One region of the Streptomyces sp. NPDC048590 genome, then DNA from elsewhere that is predicted to be linked to it. Evidence: riboswitches for the same ligand, from Rfam matches in the RefSeq annotation. Region 1 holds a riboswitch; each other region holds the start of a gene.
The links. A riboswitch is a leader RNA that binds a small molecule or an ion and turns the genes downstream of it on or off. The one in region 1 is predicted to bind cyclic di-AMP.
Positions count from the first base shown of each region.

Region 1 (3,789 bases):
GGTCCCGGTCACGGATGTCGTCGCGGCGCCGAGGACCGACCCTCGCGGCAGCGCTCTCGGGGCGAGCATCCTGCCGCTGGCGATCGCGGGCGTGGCCGCCGGTGCGGTCGTGACCCTGCTCGGACTGCGAGGCGTCCGGGGCATCGGGGCCCTGGTAGGCGGGGCCGCCCTGGTCGGGATCGCCACCGTGGCCGTGACCGACAGCTGGCTGGGCGTGCTCACCGGGGACTGGTGGACCGAGGCCGGCGCCGTCGGACTGACCGTACTGGCCATCGGAGCGCCGGTGGCCGGCCTCGCCGCGCTGATCGGAACGCCGGGCATAGGTCTGGCGGCCCTGCTGATGGTGCTGCTGGGGAACTCGTTCTCCGGCGTCACCAGCGCCCCCGAACTGCTTCCGGAACCGGTCGGCGTCCTCGGCCAGTGGCTGCCGCCGGGCGCGGGCGGCACGTTGCTGCGCTCAGTCGCGTTCTTCGACGGGAACGCCTGGGCCGCGCCCACCACGGTCCTGGCGGCCTGGGCCCTGTTCGGCCTGGTCGCGGTCCTGGCAGGCGGTCGCGGCAGCGGCCGTACGCAGGCCGCGCCGCGGACCACGGCCGGCAAGCGCGAGGCGGCCCTCGCCGGCTGAGGGGACCCGGCACGACGGAGGCCGCGTACTCCCCGCCGAGATGCGGGCAGTACGCGGCCTCCGCGGCGAGCACGCCCGTACGGGCCGTCAGTCGTCCCGGTCGGAGCCTCGGCGCTCAGCGGCGATCTCGAGCACCGGCCTTCGGCGGACCGCGCGCATCACCCGCCCGGCAGACCGGTCGGCGTCCGGTCCGGCCGGCGGTTCATTCCGATGGGGCGCGCCGCCCACCGGGCCGGTAGGCCTCTGAAGCAACTTGCCCGGCGGGACGTTCACGGCGACGACGGCACTCCACGACACCACGCGATACCTGACCTGCGAGGTGGAGGTTGCCGCCCGGGGCGGCCGTCCGCGTACTCCTCGGGGCGGGCGCGCCGGTGCACCGACATGCCCCGCCCGGAGCGCGGGTAGTCATCCAGCAACCCGCCCTGGGCCGCCCTGGGCGAACTCGTACAGGGCCGGCCCTCCGGCCTGGACGTCCACGTGGGCGAGTTGGCCCGCGAGCACGAACCGCTCACGGCCGTACCGGCCCGCCTCACAGGCCGTTCGCACCGGGAGATCAGCAGGGCATCGAACGGGACACCGTCCTCGACGACGCCCCGGCCGCGCTCGCGTTCGGGCTGGTGGACCACGTACCGGAAGCGCAAGCCGCCCCAGCCGCCGCAGCCCGCGAGGTGAACGCCCGATGCTCCCTTCCTCGTTCCCGCCGCTCCCCGCCCTGACCCGCGCCGAGGCCGAGTTCGTCGACTGCTACCTGGAGGTGCTCGACCAGGTCGGCCGCATCAACCCGGCTCGCGACGGCGACACCTACCGAGCACTCAGAGCCGCACAGGCCCTCGCGTCGCGGGCCGTCGCGCTGCGCGAAGCGCTCGCGTTGATGCACGAACGGGGCGAGTCGGAGATCCACGCGGAGACCCTGGCGAGGGTTCTGCGGATCCTGGACGGGGAGCGCCGCGCGGCGCGGGTCGCCGTCCCGCCGACTGCTTCGGACTGAATCCGGAGCCACCGGATCGGGCCCGTGGGTCGGCCTTTCGGCGGTTTTTCACGACACGCCCGATGGTGCGACGAGTTTTCCTCGCTCGTTCAGCGTAGGAGGTCCCCCTCACGAGGGACAGATCAACTTGCGTGACGGGCGCGGCCACGTACCGGAATCAACAGCTCCACCGCTGGTACACGGCCGGTGGGGCGCCAGGACGAAAAACTCGGCCCACGTCCGCCCACTCGATCGGACGAGCAACGACGAATGACACATATCGACATTTCCAAGAGGAAATCCGGCAGACCTTGCGTAAAGATCCCTGGGACGACAAGAGCCCCCGCCACCGCGGCGGGGCGGTCCGGGCGGACGCCGAGTCCTGCCGCCGCCCGGATGACTGGTCGACAGAAGTGGATCGGCAGGAGTGGAGGACCCGAGCACAACGGGCCGGCCGGAGTTCCGGACGGCCCTCGGGGTGAAGCCGCACCGCGCGGCCGGGCAACTTCGCCAGCCCGAACCCGACAGGTCATCCTTCACAGGCGGCTGACGAAGGGTTGCGCATGACTGCGCAGGTTCATGTCCCGTCTCTGTTCGCCCGGGTCGGCACGGCCTCGGTTCTCGCATTCGCCGTAGGCACCACGATGCTGGCCCCCGGATTCGTGAACGACGCCGAGGCCGCCGCTCATTCGGCCACAGCGCTGAAGATCGCCGCCTCCAAGAAGGGCGCTCCGTACAGATGGGGAGCCACCGGCCCCCATCGCTTCGACTGTTCGGGGCTCACGCTCTACTCGTTCAGGAAGGCCGGGAAGAAACTCCCCCGCACGGCCCAGCAGCAGTACAACAAGACCCGCCATATCTCCAGGTCGCAGCGGCAACGCGGCGACCTGGTCTTCTTTCACGCGGGGCGCAGCGTGTACCACGTGGGCATCTACGCGGGGAACGGAAGGATCTGGCACTCGCCGAAGACCGGGGCCGTGGTCCGGCTGGAGAAGATCTGGTCCGGAAACGTCTGGTACGGGAGGGTCCACTGATCCTCCCGTCCACCCGGTTCAGTGCAGCAGGGGCCCGGTCACCAGGACGAGTCCCAGCGCGGTGAGCGCCGCGCCGCTGCCGCCCTCGACGACCCGGGCGGCACGCGGCCGGCGCAGCCACGGGCCCAGTCGGTCCACCATCAGGGCCACGCCCGGGAACCAGACGAGCGCGAGCAGCACGACCACCGAGGCCAGGAGCAGTGTCCTGGGCAGCGGTGGTGTGCCGTCCGGTACGAACTGCGGGAGGAGGCTGAGGAAGAGTACCGGCGCCTTCGGGTTGAGGGCGTTGGTAAGGAAGCCCTGGCGCAACGACCGTCCCGCTCGCGGCGCCACCTCTCCCCCGGTCTCCGGCCGTGCGGCCTCCGCGGACCTCCGGCGCACCGCGTGGAGACCGCTGAGGCCGAGGTACAGCACGTACACGCCGCCGAGCAGTTGTACGGTGCGGAAGAGAGCGGGCATCGTGACGAGTACGGCGGCGAGTCCGGCGACGGCCAGCGTCGTGTGCACCACGAGACCACCGGCGACCCCGACCGCCGTGGCCAGGCCGGACCGGCGGGATTCGAGCGAGTTGCGTACGACCACGGCGAAGTCGGCACCCGGAAGGGCGACCATTCCCGCCGCCACCGCGACGAATGCGAGCAGTTGTGCGTCCATACGTCCACACTGACGGCGCCAGGCCTTTAGCGTGTACTTGGAATCTTCTGGGTCTGCCAAAAGGAACGCTTAATGTACGACCCGACGCGGCTCGCGGCCCTGGTCGCCGTGGCCGAGGCCGGCTCGATCACACGCGCCGCCGCGCGACTCGGTTACACCGCTCCCGCGCTCTCCCAGCAACTGGCCAAGCTGGAGCGGGAGGCGGGAGCCGAACTGCTCGTCCGGCACCATCGCGGCGCGCGTCTGACGCCGGCCGGTGAGCTGCTCGCAGGGCGGGCTCGGCGAGTGCTGGACGAGATGGACCAGGCTCGGCACGAACTGGCCCGCCTTGCAGGGCTGTCGGGGGGCCGGCTGCGGGTCGGCACCTTCGTGACGGCGGGGATCCATCTTCTGCCGCCGGTACTGAGCGCCTTCCGAAGGGCGCACCCCGACGTGGAACTGGCCGTCACCGACTACGAACCACCCGCCGGGGTCGCCGCCGTGGCGGCGGGCGACGCCGACCTGGC
Region 1 covers NZ_JBICWC010000002.1:104,743-108,531, reverse strand. The annotation lists gene ACGFNN_RS04975 (ABC transporter permease) at 1-625, shown strand, start outside; gene ACGFNN_RS04970 (hypothetical protein) at 1,308-1,616, shown strand; cyclic di-AMP (ydaO/yuaA leader) riboswitch at 1,991-2,155, shown strand; gene ACGFNN_RS04965 (C40 family peptidase) at 2,159-2,629, shown strand; gene ACGFNN_RS04960 (LysE family translocator) at 2,648-3,283, opposite strand; gene ACGFNN_RS04955 (LysR family transcriptional regulator) at 3,356-3,789, shown strand, end outside.

Region 2 (3,789 bases), on a different contig from region 1:
CGTGGCGAGGGTACGACTGACAGTGGCGGAGCGTCGGGAGGAGCTCCTGAGGGCTGCCGTCGAACAGATCGAGGTCCGGGGTGTGGCCGCCGTACGGATCGCCGACGTGGCCGCGGTCCTCGGTGTGAGCAACGCCCTCGTGCTGTACCACTTCTCGTCGAAGGAGAAGCTGGTCGCCGCGGCATTCGCCCATGCGGCGGAGGCGGATCTCGCCCATCTGCGGAAGCTGCTGGCCCGCCGCACCAGCGCGGTTCGGCGACTGCGGGCGGCCGTTCGCTGGTACGCGCCGACCGGGCAGGCCAAGGGCTGGCGGCTGTGGATCGAGGGCTGGGCGTCCTCCTTGCGTGATCCGGTGCTCCGCGAGGTCGCCGGCGATCTCGACCAGCAGTGGAAGGCCGAGATGGCCGAGGTCATCGAGGAGGGCGCCGCGGCAGGTGAGTTCCACTGCGACGATCCGATGTCCGTGGCCTGGCGTCTCACCGCCCTCCTGGACGGGCTTGCCGTCCAGATGATGTCGTACGGGGGTCCGCTCTCGCGGGCCACCATGCTGCTGTGGGCCGAGGAAGCGCTCGCCCGTGAACTCGGCATCGACCACGACGCTCTGACCCGCTGAGGAGCGGCCGCCGCCCGGCTCCCGGACGGCGGCGGCTGCCGTCAGAGCGGAAGCAGATCCGGTCGCTTGGCGGCGACGTGGTCACCGGACGACTCCCCGCGAAGACGGCGGCCGATCCAGGGCACGAGGTACTCCCGCGCCCACTGGATGTCGTCACGGCGCACTTCGAAGGCGCCCCGCGGGATCTGCGGGGGCCACACCTGGTCGGGATCGGCCGGCACGTCGAGACCGAGGACCTGGGCGGCTCGCAGCGCCACGCGGGTGTGGCCCTCGGGCGAGAGGTGGAGCCGGTCGTTGTCCCAGGCCCGCCGGTCCTGGACCGACCGCAGGGACCACAGGTCGAGCACCGGGCAGTCGTAGCGGTCGGCGATGGACCGCACGTGGGCGGTGTACATGGCGATCTTGCCGCGCAGGTGCTTGAGCACCGGAATGCCACGGGTGTCGAAGCCGGTGGTGACCATGACCGTTCCGACCGTCCGGGTCAGGTCGGCGACCGCTCGCTCGAAGCGCTCCGCCACGTCGTCCGGATCGGATCCGGGCCGGAGGATGTCGTTGCCACCCGCGCAGAAGCTCACCAGATCAGGCGCCAGCTCCTTGGCCCGGGGGACCTGCTCCTCGACTATCTGGTCGAGGAGGCGTCCGCGTACGGCGAGATTGGCGTACCGGAAGTTCCCGTGGGGGTCGTCCGCGGAACCGGTCACCGCGTCGGGGGCGGGGAGCTGGTCCGCGAGCAGGACCGCGAACCGGTCCGCCCAGCCGACCAGCCTCCCGTCGGGGCCGGGGTCTCCGACGCCCTCGGTGAAGCTGTCGCCGATCGCCGCGTACGACCCGATGATGCCTCGTCTGTTTCTCGAATCGTCTGCCACAAGGGCATATCCTGCACCTTCGAATGTGACCTACGCGACCGTAATAAAGGGTTGACGGATGGTGAGAAAGACCACCCGGTCAGTTTTTGGTAAAGCCGGAATAAGGGGAGAGGGCGGTGCGCCGCAGCGCACCGCCCTCTCCCCTGCCCTCAGGTGACGTGACTCAGATGGCGACGCCGTGCGAACGCAGGTAGGCGATCGGGTCGACGTCCGAGCCGTAGCTCGGTCCCGTCCGGACCTCGAAGTGGAGGTGCGGGCCGGTGGAGTTGCCCGTGGAACCGGAGAGGCCGATCTGCTGGCCGCCGGTCACGGTCTGCCCGGCGGAGACCTCGAGGGAGGACAGGTGCGCGTACTGGGAGTACATGCCGTCGCTGTGCTGGATGACGACCTCGTTGCCGTAGGAACCGCTCCAGCCGGCGGAGACCACGGTGCCCGGGCCGATCGAGCGGACGCTGGTGCCGGAGGCCGCCTGGAAGTCGGAGCCGGTGTGGTAGCCGCTGGACCAGCTGGCGCCGGAAGCACGGTACTGGGTCGTGACGTTGGGGTTCTCGACCGGCGCGGCGTAGCCGGAGGTGTTGCTCTCGGAGGTGCCCGTGGCAGGGGTCCCCTCGGCCGGAGCGGCGGCCGTCTTCCCGGCCGGAGCCTGCCGCTCGGTGGCGGGTGCCGCTGCCTTCGCCGCGGAGGGCGTGGCCTCGGTGGACTTCGCGGCGGGCGCGGAGGCCTTCGCCCCGAGGGTCAGCTTCATACCCGGACGGATCAGGCTCGGGTTCTCGCCGACGACCTCACGGTTGTCCTTGTACAGCTTGTGCCAGCCGCCCTTGATCTTCTCCTTGACGGCGATCTTGGCCAGGTAGTCCCCGGCGACCACGGAGTAGGTCCGGGGAGCCTTCTTGGCCGCGGCCGCCGGGGCGCTGTGCGCCGCGGCGGACTTCGCGGCCGGCGCGGACTGCTCGGCGGCGTGGGCGCCGGTGGCGCCGATCAGCGGGAGGGCGAGAACGGCGCCGCCCGTCCCTGCGGCGAGGACGCCTCGGGATATCGGGCCGGTCTTCCTGCGACGGTGCTTGCCTCGTGCGGGCATGGGGGAATTCCTCTCCGGCGCCTGCGAGGTGAGCTGTCGGGTTCGGACTGGAGATGCCCGGCCGCGGTACGCGACTTGACCCCTAGCCGCCCGGATCCCCCCGGACGGCGACTTACCTGGTTCCCCCGCTCCTGCCACACGTGAGTCGGTTCGGATTCCGGTCGGCGGCAGGATTAGGCGTTCCGTCCGGATTGACCGTGACGTTAAGCGAGCCCGGACTCCGCGAACAAGCGCCGGATTGCGGAGTGGAATGGAGAGGTCAATTCCGGCGCGGAATTACCGTCACACTCCGTGGATTACAGATCTTGGCTTTCCGTGTGGCACCAGGAAGGCCCTCGCGCGCATTCGCCACACACCGTCACGGATATGATCCCGCTCACCCATCGCGGCCAAGCCGTCACACAAGATGCGTATGTTATTCCAAATGCATCAATACGGACATCTCATTACTGGTCGCGCTAAATCAGATCGAAATGTCGCCGTGAGGCCGGGGCACCGAAGCGATTGCTCGATGCAGCCATGTCGTATCGTCGCGAGCGTGCCCCGTCGGCGAGCGGCGCCGGCGCCCGACACCCCAGGAGCCCTTGTGACGCAGCTGCCAGAGGTCCCGCCGGCCGGCCCCGAACCGACGGACGTCGATCTCACCGGTGTCCGTAACTTCCGTGACGTCGGCGGACTTCCCACCGTGGACGGGCGCACCGTGCGTTTCGGGCGCCTCTACCGCAGCGGGCACCTCGCCCACGCCACCGAGGCGGACGCGGCCTTCCTCTCCGGACTCGGTCTGCACACGGTCTTCGACTTCCGCAACGCCGCCGACCACAAGCTCGACGGCTACGACGTGGACCTGCCCGGCGTCCGCAACGTCAGCATTCCGCTCTCCGACCCGGCCGACGGCGCCGAGTTCTGGCGACTCGTGCGTGACGGCAACATCGAGCAGCTGCGCTCGATCCTGGCGAACGGCAAGGGCACCGACCGCATGGTCGCCTCCTACCGTTCGATCATCAGGGACCGCACCTCCGAGCACAGCCGCGTGCTCCACGCGCTGGCGGAGGACAGCGTGCCGGCCCTGATGCACTGTGCGGCGGGGAAGGACCGGGCCGGCCTCTCGATCGCTGTCACCCTTCTCGCGGTGGGCGTGGACAGGGAGGCCATCGAGGCCGACTACCTCAAGTCCAACGACGCCCACCGCCGCTACAAGGTGAAGCGCAGCGACACGTCCGCCACGGGTATGT
Region 2 covers NZ_JBICWC010000008.1:325,298-329,086, forward strand. The annotation lists gene ACGFNN_RS24380 (TetR/AcrR family transcriptional regulator) at 2-613, shown strand; gene ACGFNN_RS24385 (SGNH/GDSL hydrolase family protein) at 655-1,479, opposite strand; gene ACGFNN_RS24390 (peptidoglycan DD-metalloendopeptidase family protein) at 1,643-2,557, opposite strand; cyclic di-AMP (ydaO/yuaA leader) riboswitch at 2,563-2,718, opposite strand; gene ACGFNN_RS24395 (tyrosine-protein phosphatase) at 3,144-3,789, shown strand, end outside.
Region 2: it holds a riboswitch for cyclic di-AMP, as region 1 does, so the genes downstream of both, ACGFNN_RS24390 (peptidoglycan DD-metalloendopeptidase family protein) here and ACGFNN_RS04965 (C40 family peptidase) in region 1, are expected to answer to the same signal.

Region 3 (3,789 bases), on a different contig from region 1:
CGCTACGAGCACGGCCTCCCGGTGACCGGCCTGGAGCCCGTCGAGACCGACGGGTCCACGGGGACCTGCGTACGCTTCCTGCCGGACAGGGCCCTCGGTCCGGGACGGCTGCCCTCCGCGGATGATCCGCTGCGGTGGGCCGGACACTGGCCGGACCTGGCCGTCCGTCTCGACGACCGGCGAGACGGGCGAGACCACCGGTCCCACGGCTGACGGCTGACGGCGGACCGGCCGGAAGGGAGTCCGTGCGGACCGGGCGTGGCTTCGTCGGCGGGGCTCGGGCAGCGCGGCGAGGAACGGCCCGTACCGGTCACGCGACCCTTGCCGTCCGGCCGCCCCTCCCACCAGCACGAGCCCGGGGGTTTGCGTCCGGCGGGCAGGGGCGGCAGGGTCGGGGTGTGGCCACTCTGCTGATCGTGCATCACACTCCATCGCCCAACTGCCAGGCCTTGTTCGAGGCGGTGGTCGCCGGCGCGACCACGGAGGACGTCGAGGGCGTACGCGTCGTGCGCAGGGCCGCGCTGTCGGCCACCGCGTCCGACGTGCTCGCCGCTGACGGCTATCTGCTCGGCACCCCGGCGAACCTCGGTTACATGTCCGGCGCCCTGAAGCACTTCTTCGACCAGATCTACTACCCGTGCCTGGACACGACGAAGGGCCGCCCCTTCGGCTTCTACGTCCACGGGGGCAGCGATGTCACGGGAGCCGTGCGGGGCATCGAGACCATCACCACCGGCCTCGGCTGGCGACGTGCGGCCGAGTCGGTGACCGTCACCGGAGAGCCGGGCAGGACGGACACCGAGGCGTGCTGGGAACTGGGCGCGACGGTCGCCGCCGGCCTGATGGACTGACTCGGGGAGGTGGGAACGCGCCTCGGCCCGGGGAGGCGCGGGATCGCCCTCGGCCGGGAAGGCGGGAACGCCCTCGCCCCGGGTGGGCGACGTCTCCTGCCGGAGAGAGCGTCCCCTGCCTGCCCCCGCCGGTCGCCGCGGGGGCAGGGGTGCCACGACGCGACGTCCGGCGCAATCCGGCCCGCCTTCCCGCAGTCGCCGCGTTTCCATTTCCCGGCAGCCGCTCCCGTCGACCGGGCCGCGACCTCGCCCTGCCGAGCGTCCGCGAGCCGTCCCCGGTCTGAACCACCGACGATCTCCCCTGACCGTCTTCCGGCCGGCCCGGGAACCTCTGCAGGCCCGGGGCCGCTTGCCGGTTGTCCGGCCTCAGCGGGGAGTCCAGCTGAGCTTGCCGCCACCCACCCACCGCACGGAATCCGGGTCGTCCAGATCATGGACCGGAATTCCCGCAGCCGCGGCGGCGAGCAGCACATCCGCCATCCCGGTGGCGCCCCCGATCACCTCTCCGTCGATCTCCACGATGCGGAACGGCGGATCACCGGGCTGGACGGGCAGCACGGTGATCCGGGGCGTGGAGGCATGAGGTGTCTCGGTCATGAGGCGATCGATTCCACGCCATCAGTCCATGTATGCCCGAGGTGCTCCACATGGACCGTATGCCCGATTTGGATTGATTTTAGAAATTAATCCCGTAATCCATAAAAGGCCATTTCGTGTGACCTGGGCCCCTTCGCTCGGGAGCAAAACGCCCGAATCGGACTCGGTGACCAGGGTCACCTTACGGGCTCCTGACGTCGGCCCGGCGGGGGCGGGGCCCTTGCGTACCAAGAGAAATGGATGGCGCGGTGTGGGGTGGATTACATGAATTCCTGTGAATTGATCTTCCGAATGAATTGTGATCACTCCGCCAGGCTTGTTCCTTTCCCTATTTCTCGCCTACGGTCACCATCACTCCCGGACGGAACGCCGAATCCTGCCGCCGTCCGGTAACCCGACCACTTCTCGTACGGCAGGAGCGGGGGACCCAGGTAAGTGCCGATCCGGCTGACGGATCGGCTCGGGGTGAAGTCGCATCCAGGTGCGGCCGGGCATCTCCAGCTCGAACCCGACAGCTCACTTCGCAGGCGACGGAGAGGAATTCAGCATGCCCGAAAACGGTAAGCACCGTCGTGTCAGGACCAGTTCGCTCACCCGCGGCATCATCGCCGTGAGCACGGGCGGAGCTGCTCTTGCCCTGCCCCTGATCGGTGCGACCGGCGCCTTCGCCGCCCCGGCCCAGCCTGCCGCCGTGGAAAAGGCCGCGACCTCGACTGCTGTGTCCGGCAAGGGAATTGCCACGCAGAAGTCCAAGTCCACCACCTATTCCGTCGTCCGCGGTGACACTCTTGCCAAGATCGCTCGCGAGCATTCCGTGAGCGGCGGCTGGAAGGCGCTGTACAAGGACAACAAGAAGGTTGTCGGTTCCAACCCCGACCTGATTCACGCGGGCCTCGAGCTCACGATCTCGGCCAAGGGCGGGAGCAAGTCCGCGGACAAGGCTGCCGACCGTGCGGAGAAGGGCGCCGACCGCGCCGACCGTTCGGAGCGTACGACGTCGCTCACCGCCGAGGGTGCGCCGGCCGCCGAGGCCGCCCCCGCGGCCGAGAAGACCGCCTACACGAACGACCTCGACGGCTGGATCAAGGAGTCGCTGGCCGTCATGGCCGAGCACGGCATCCCCGGCACCTACGAGGGCATCCACCGCAACATCATCCGCGAGTCCGGCGGTAACCCGCAGGCCATCAACAACTGGGACATCAACGCCATCAACGGCGTCCCGTCGAAGGGCCTCCTGCAGGTCATCGACCCGACGTTCCAGGCGTACCACGTGCCCGGCACCTCGATGGACAGCTACGACCCCGTCGCCAACATCACGGCCGCGTGCAACTACGCCGCCGACCGGTACGGCTCCATCGACAACGTCTTCGGCGCCTACTGAGTCCACGCGGAGGCGAAACCGCTGACGCACTAGGTGTGACCGAGGTGAACGACTGGCGGGTGGTGCGGGTTCGGCGGAACCCGCACCACCCGCCAGTCGTTTCTCGTGCCACCCGCCGGGCATCGCAAGGCGGCCCTCAGGGCGCTCGAACGAACCGGCGGGGAGCGTGAAGCGGCCACGGCGGCGCACGGCCCGGGACCGGTCGGCTGGTCTCGTACAGGTTCGTCGTCCATACTGCCCGCCGTGGAGCAGCGCATAGATTCGACGACGAAGCCCGAATTCGCCGCGGGGACGGACCCGGCGTACATCCCGGGCCTGACGGCCCCTGTCCCCGAGCGGACGGAGGCGGATGCGGTCCCGGCGGTGCCCGAAGGTTCCGAGGAGCCCGGACACCCCGATGCCGCGGACGCTCTCGACGGGAAGCACGCCGAGGAGGCCGTGGCCGCCCCGACGGCAGCCGAAGAGGCGGAAGCGGACGGCGGGACGGCCCCGGGCCAGAAGGGGTCCGCCCCGCAGGCAGAGGCGGGCGGTGAGGACGCCGACGTCGAGGACGGACCCGTCTTCGAGGTCAGCGATCGGCGCGGGTCCATCAGGGCCGCCGCCGACGGTGTCCGATTCCGGCTCGACGACCAGGAGGCCGAGTTCGACTGGAGCGAGATCGGCGCGGTCGAGGTCAAGACCGGCCGTTTCGGCCGTCGCTTCACCGTGACGGTCCACCTGTCGAGCCGCCGGTGGTTCAACGCGGAGGTCGAGGCCGGAGCCCGGAGCGACCTCAAGGGGTGGACCGCCGAGCTCGACGAGGTCCTGGACGCCTACTTCGAAGAGGCCTGACCCTTCCCGATCCGGAGCCGCGTACCGCGCCTGACCCGAGGCGCGGTACGCGGCATGCCGTGGTGTGCCCGTAAGGTCCGGAGCGCTGCCGGCACCCACGGAGGAGGGCCGCCCATCCGCTGCGCAGGA
Region 3 covers NZ_JBICWC010000012.1:171,044-174,832, forward strand. The annotation lists gene ACGFNN_RS30450 (ATP-binding protein) at 1-213, shown strand, start outside; gene ACGFNN_RS30455 (flavodoxin family protein) at 399-851, shown strand; gene ACGFNN_RS30460 (hypothetical protein) at 1,218-1,448, opposite strand; cyclic di-AMP (ydaO/yuaA leader) riboswitch at 1,806-1,991, shown strand; gene ACGFNN_RS30465 (transglycosylase SLT domain-containing protein) at 1,996-2,829, shown strand; gene ACGFNN_RS30470 (hypothetical protein) at 3,073-3,660, shown strand.
Region 3: it holds a riboswitch for cyclic di-AMP, as region 1 does, so the genes downstream of both, ACGFNN_RS30465 (transglycosylase SLT domain-containing protein) here and ACGFNN_RS04965 (C40 family peptidase) in region 1, are expected to answer to the same signal.

Region 4 (3,789 bases), on a different contig from region 1:
AGACCGTCTGATTCCAGCCGTTCCCATCCGGAACAGCCCTGCGGAAAAGCCGCGGCACCCCATCGGGAGCCGCGGCTTTTCCAGCTTCCGGACGACGTCGAAATAAATCCGGACAGACCTTCGGAATTACCGGATCAGGGCAGCAGAAATAAAGCCGTCCGGCAATTACCTTCTTTGTATACGGCCCCATTGTTAATGACGGGCTCCGGCGATGTTTACGGGGTGTTGCGAAGTTCTCACCCTGGGAGCACCCTCCGGCCTCCCCTGCCGCTCCGTACGCCGCAGGCGGTGTGCGGCGGCGGCCCGCTCCGCGTGCTGCGTCGCGATGGCCCTGGCCCGCTCGGTGTCGCGGCGCGCCACCGCGTCCACGAGGGCCCCGTGCTCGGCCCAGGAGTCAGCGGGACGGACCGGCTGCTCGACGGCGTACATCCAGGCGATCTTGTGCCTGAGCTGGGTAAGCAGCGCGATCAGGGCGGGACTCCCCGAAGCCTGGGCCAGCGTCTCGTGGAACCAGCCCCCCAGGGAGCGCAGATCCTCCCCCTCGCCCCGGCGCACCCGCTCCTGCCCCAGTCTCACCAGACCGCGGAGCACCTTGAGGTGGGCGTCGCTGCGGCGCTGAGCCGCACGCGCGGCCCCCAGGGGCTCCAGGAGCATCCGTATCTCCAGCAGGTCGGCGGCCTCCTGCTCCGTGGGCTCGGCGACGCAGGCACCCGCGTGCCGGCGCGTCACGACGAACCCCTCGGACTCCAGGGTGCGCAGCGCCTCGCGCACGGGGACGCGGGAGACGCCGTAACGGCGGGCGAGCACCTCCTCGGTGAGGCGGCTGCCGCGCTCGTAGACACCGGAGACGATGTCGTCACGGATCGCCGTGCATACCGAATGCGCGGGAATGCGCATGTCCGAACCTCCGCCTTAATCCCCGCGAAACGCGGCCGATCGACGCCTGTTCTGTGACTCTATTGCAACCGGCGGGAATTTCCGATGGCGGGGCGGAATCCATGTATATCTTTTGGCCGGAACGCAGTTCGGCCGAGCCTTCCGCGCGGTCCGTCGTCACAGCACGGCGAAGGCCCCGGCACAGGGTGCCGGGGCCTTCGCCGAAGTGGTGTGCCCAAGGGCTGAGCGGACGTCAGACCTGGACGCCGTGGGCCCGGAGGTAGGCGACGGGGTCCATGTCCGAGCCGTACTCGGGGGTGGTGCGGGCCTCGAAGTGCAGGTGCGGTCCGGTCGAGTTGCCGGTCGAGCCGGAGAGGCCGATCTGCTCGCCGGAGCCGACGCTCTGACCGACGGAGACGCCGATGGAGGAGAGGTGACCGTACTGGGTGTACGTGCCGTCCTTCATCCTGAGCACGATGTTGTTGCCGTAGGCGCCGCCCCAGCCGGCCTCGACGACCGTGCCCGCGCCTACGGCGACGACGGAGGTGCCCGAGGCAGCCTGGAAGTCCACGCCGGAGTGGCTGCCGGAGGACCAGAGCGAGCCGCCGGACTTGTAACCGGTGGTCACGTGAGATCCGGCGACCGGGAGGTGGAAGGCGTTCAGCCGGGCACGCTCGGCGGCGCGCGCCGCACGCGCCTTCTCCTCGCGCGCCTTCTCGGCGCGGGCTTCCGCCTTGCGCTCGGCCTCTGCCTTCGCCTCCGCCTTGGCCTTCGCCTTGGCGGCGGCCTCGGCCTGGTGCTGCTGGACCTCGGCCTGCGCCTGGATCTGGGCGGCGAGGGAGGTGTCGAGCGCGACGGTCTGGGTGAGACCGGTGGAGGCGGGGGCGGCCTCGGCGTCCGCGGCGAGGGCCGGGGAGGCGGTGGCGCCGACGACACCGACGGTGGCCAGGGCCGCGATACCGGCGACCTCGGCGCCCTTGCGCGTCAGGCGGCTCGGGGCACGGTGCTTCCCGGTGGCACGGATGAACGCCATGGAGTGGCTGGTCCTTTCCTTCCTTCTCGCCTACCGGGTTAGCTGACGGGTTCGGAGCAGGAAGGTCTCCTACGGGCACCCGGGCCTCGTGCGAGGTACGGGGGTCCGATTCACCCCAGGGACTTCATGGGTCCCCGGCTCCCCAGGCTCGCGCCTGACGGGGACTCGGCGATGGCTGCCCGTCGCCGCGGTTGCGGCATTCGTCCGGCGGACAGCCGAGCCGACGCTAGATCGGGCGGCTCATCCGCTCCAAACGGATAGGGGCCTTTGTCGGACATCCCACAGGGCAAACAGCTGCGATACCGGGCGAATCGGACAGATGACGGAACCCCGGCGGTCGAGACCGCCGGGGTTCCGGATGTGCTGTGGTGTCAGCCGGTGATGTGCTGCGGTGTCAGCCGGTGACGACCGACACCTCGCCGATACCGAGCGCCCTCACGGGCTCGGCGATCTGTGAGGCGTCGCCGACCAGGACCGTGACCAGCCGGTCCACGGGGAAGGCGTTGACCACCGCGGCCGTGGCCTCGACGGTGCCGGTCGCCGCCAGCCTGGCGTACAGCTCGGCCTGGTAGTCGTCCGGGAGGTGCTGCTCGACCTGGTCGGCCAGCGTCCCCGCGACGGAGGCGGCCGTCTCGTACTTCAGCGGGGCGACGCCCACGAGATTCTGCACGGCGGTCTCACGCTCGGCGTCGGTGAGCCCCTCGGCCGCGAGCGTCCGCAGGACCTTCCAGAGGTCGTCCAGCGCGGGGCCGGTGGACTCGGTGTCCACGGAACCGCTGATGGCCAGCATCGCCGCGCCGGTTCCCCCCGACGCCGTGCCGGGAGACGTGGAGCGCAGGACCTGTCCGAAGGCCCGGACCCCGTAGGTGTAGCCCTTCTCCTCGCGCAGCACGCGGTCCAGCCGCGAGGTGAGCGTGCCTCCCAGGCAGTACGTGCCGAGGACCTGCGCGGGCCACACGCTGTCATGCCGGTCCGCGCCGATACGGCCGATCAGCAGCTGCGTCTGCACGGCTCCGGGACGGTCCACGATGACCACGCGGCCGGCGTCGTCCGCGGTGATCGGGGGGACCGGGCGCGGCTGGCCGGCGTTGCCGGACCAGTCGCCGAGCGTGTCGGAGAGCAGCCCGTCGAGGTCCACCTCGGTGAGGTCTCCGACGACTACCGCGGTCGCCGTGGCCGGACGGAAGTGGGCTTCGTAGAAGGCCCGCACCGCGGCGGCGTCGATCCGCCGGACCGTCTCCTCGGTGCCCTGGCGGGGGCGCGACATCCGCGCGGTGGCGGGGAAGAGTTCCTTGGAGAGCTGCTTGGCGGCGCGCCGCGCGGGGTTGGCCTGCTCGTGGGGGATCTCGTCGAGGCGGTTGGCCACCAGCCGCTCGACCTCGCTCTCCGCGAAGGCGGGGGCCCGCAGCGCCTCGGCGACCAGGCCGAGGGCCTTGGCGAGCCGCGAGACCGGGACCTCCAGCGAGACGCGGACCCCCGGGTGGTCGGCGTGGGCGTCGAGCGTCGCCCCGCAGCGCTCCAGCTCCGCCGCGAACTCCTCGGCGGAACGCTTGTCCGTGCCCTCGGACAGCGCTCGGGCCATGATCGTGGCCACGCCGTCCAGCCCCTCGGGCTCGGCGTCCAGGGGTGCGTCGAGGAAGATCTCCACGGCGACGACCTGCTGGCCGGGGCGGTGGCAGCGCAGCACCGTCAGCCCGTTGGGCAGGGCGCCTCGCTCGGGCGCGGGAAAGGCCCAGGGCCTGGCCTCGCCCGCGGTCGGCTGCGGGTGGTACTCCATCGCTACTCCAGTCACGGCGGCGTCGGTCACTTGTCGGCCCCCTCGTGCGTTTCGGTGCCGTCCGTCTCGTCGGCAGGTTCGACCGGCTCGTACACCAGGACCG
Region 4 covers NZ_JBICWC010000014.1:111,770-115,558, reverse strand. The annotation lists gene ACGFNN_RS32160 (HPr family phosphocarrier protein) at 1-11, shown strand, start outside; gene ACGFNN_RS32155 (GntR family transcriptional regulator) at 193-897, opposite strand; gene ACGFNN_RS32150 (M23 family metallopeptidase) at 1,130-1,909, opposite strand; cyclic di-AMP (ydaO/yuaA leader) riboswitch at 1,922-2,090, opposite strand; gene ACGFNN_RS32145 (M16 family metallopeptidase) at 2,304-3,686, opposite strand; gene ACGFNN_RS32140 (M16 family metallopeptidase) at 3,713-3,789, opposite strand, start outside.
Region 4: it holds a riboswitch for cyclic di-AMP, as region 1 does, so the genes downstream of both, ACGFNN_RS32150 (M23 family metallopeptidase) here and ACGFNN_RS04965 (C40 family peptidase) in region 1, are expected to answer to the same signal.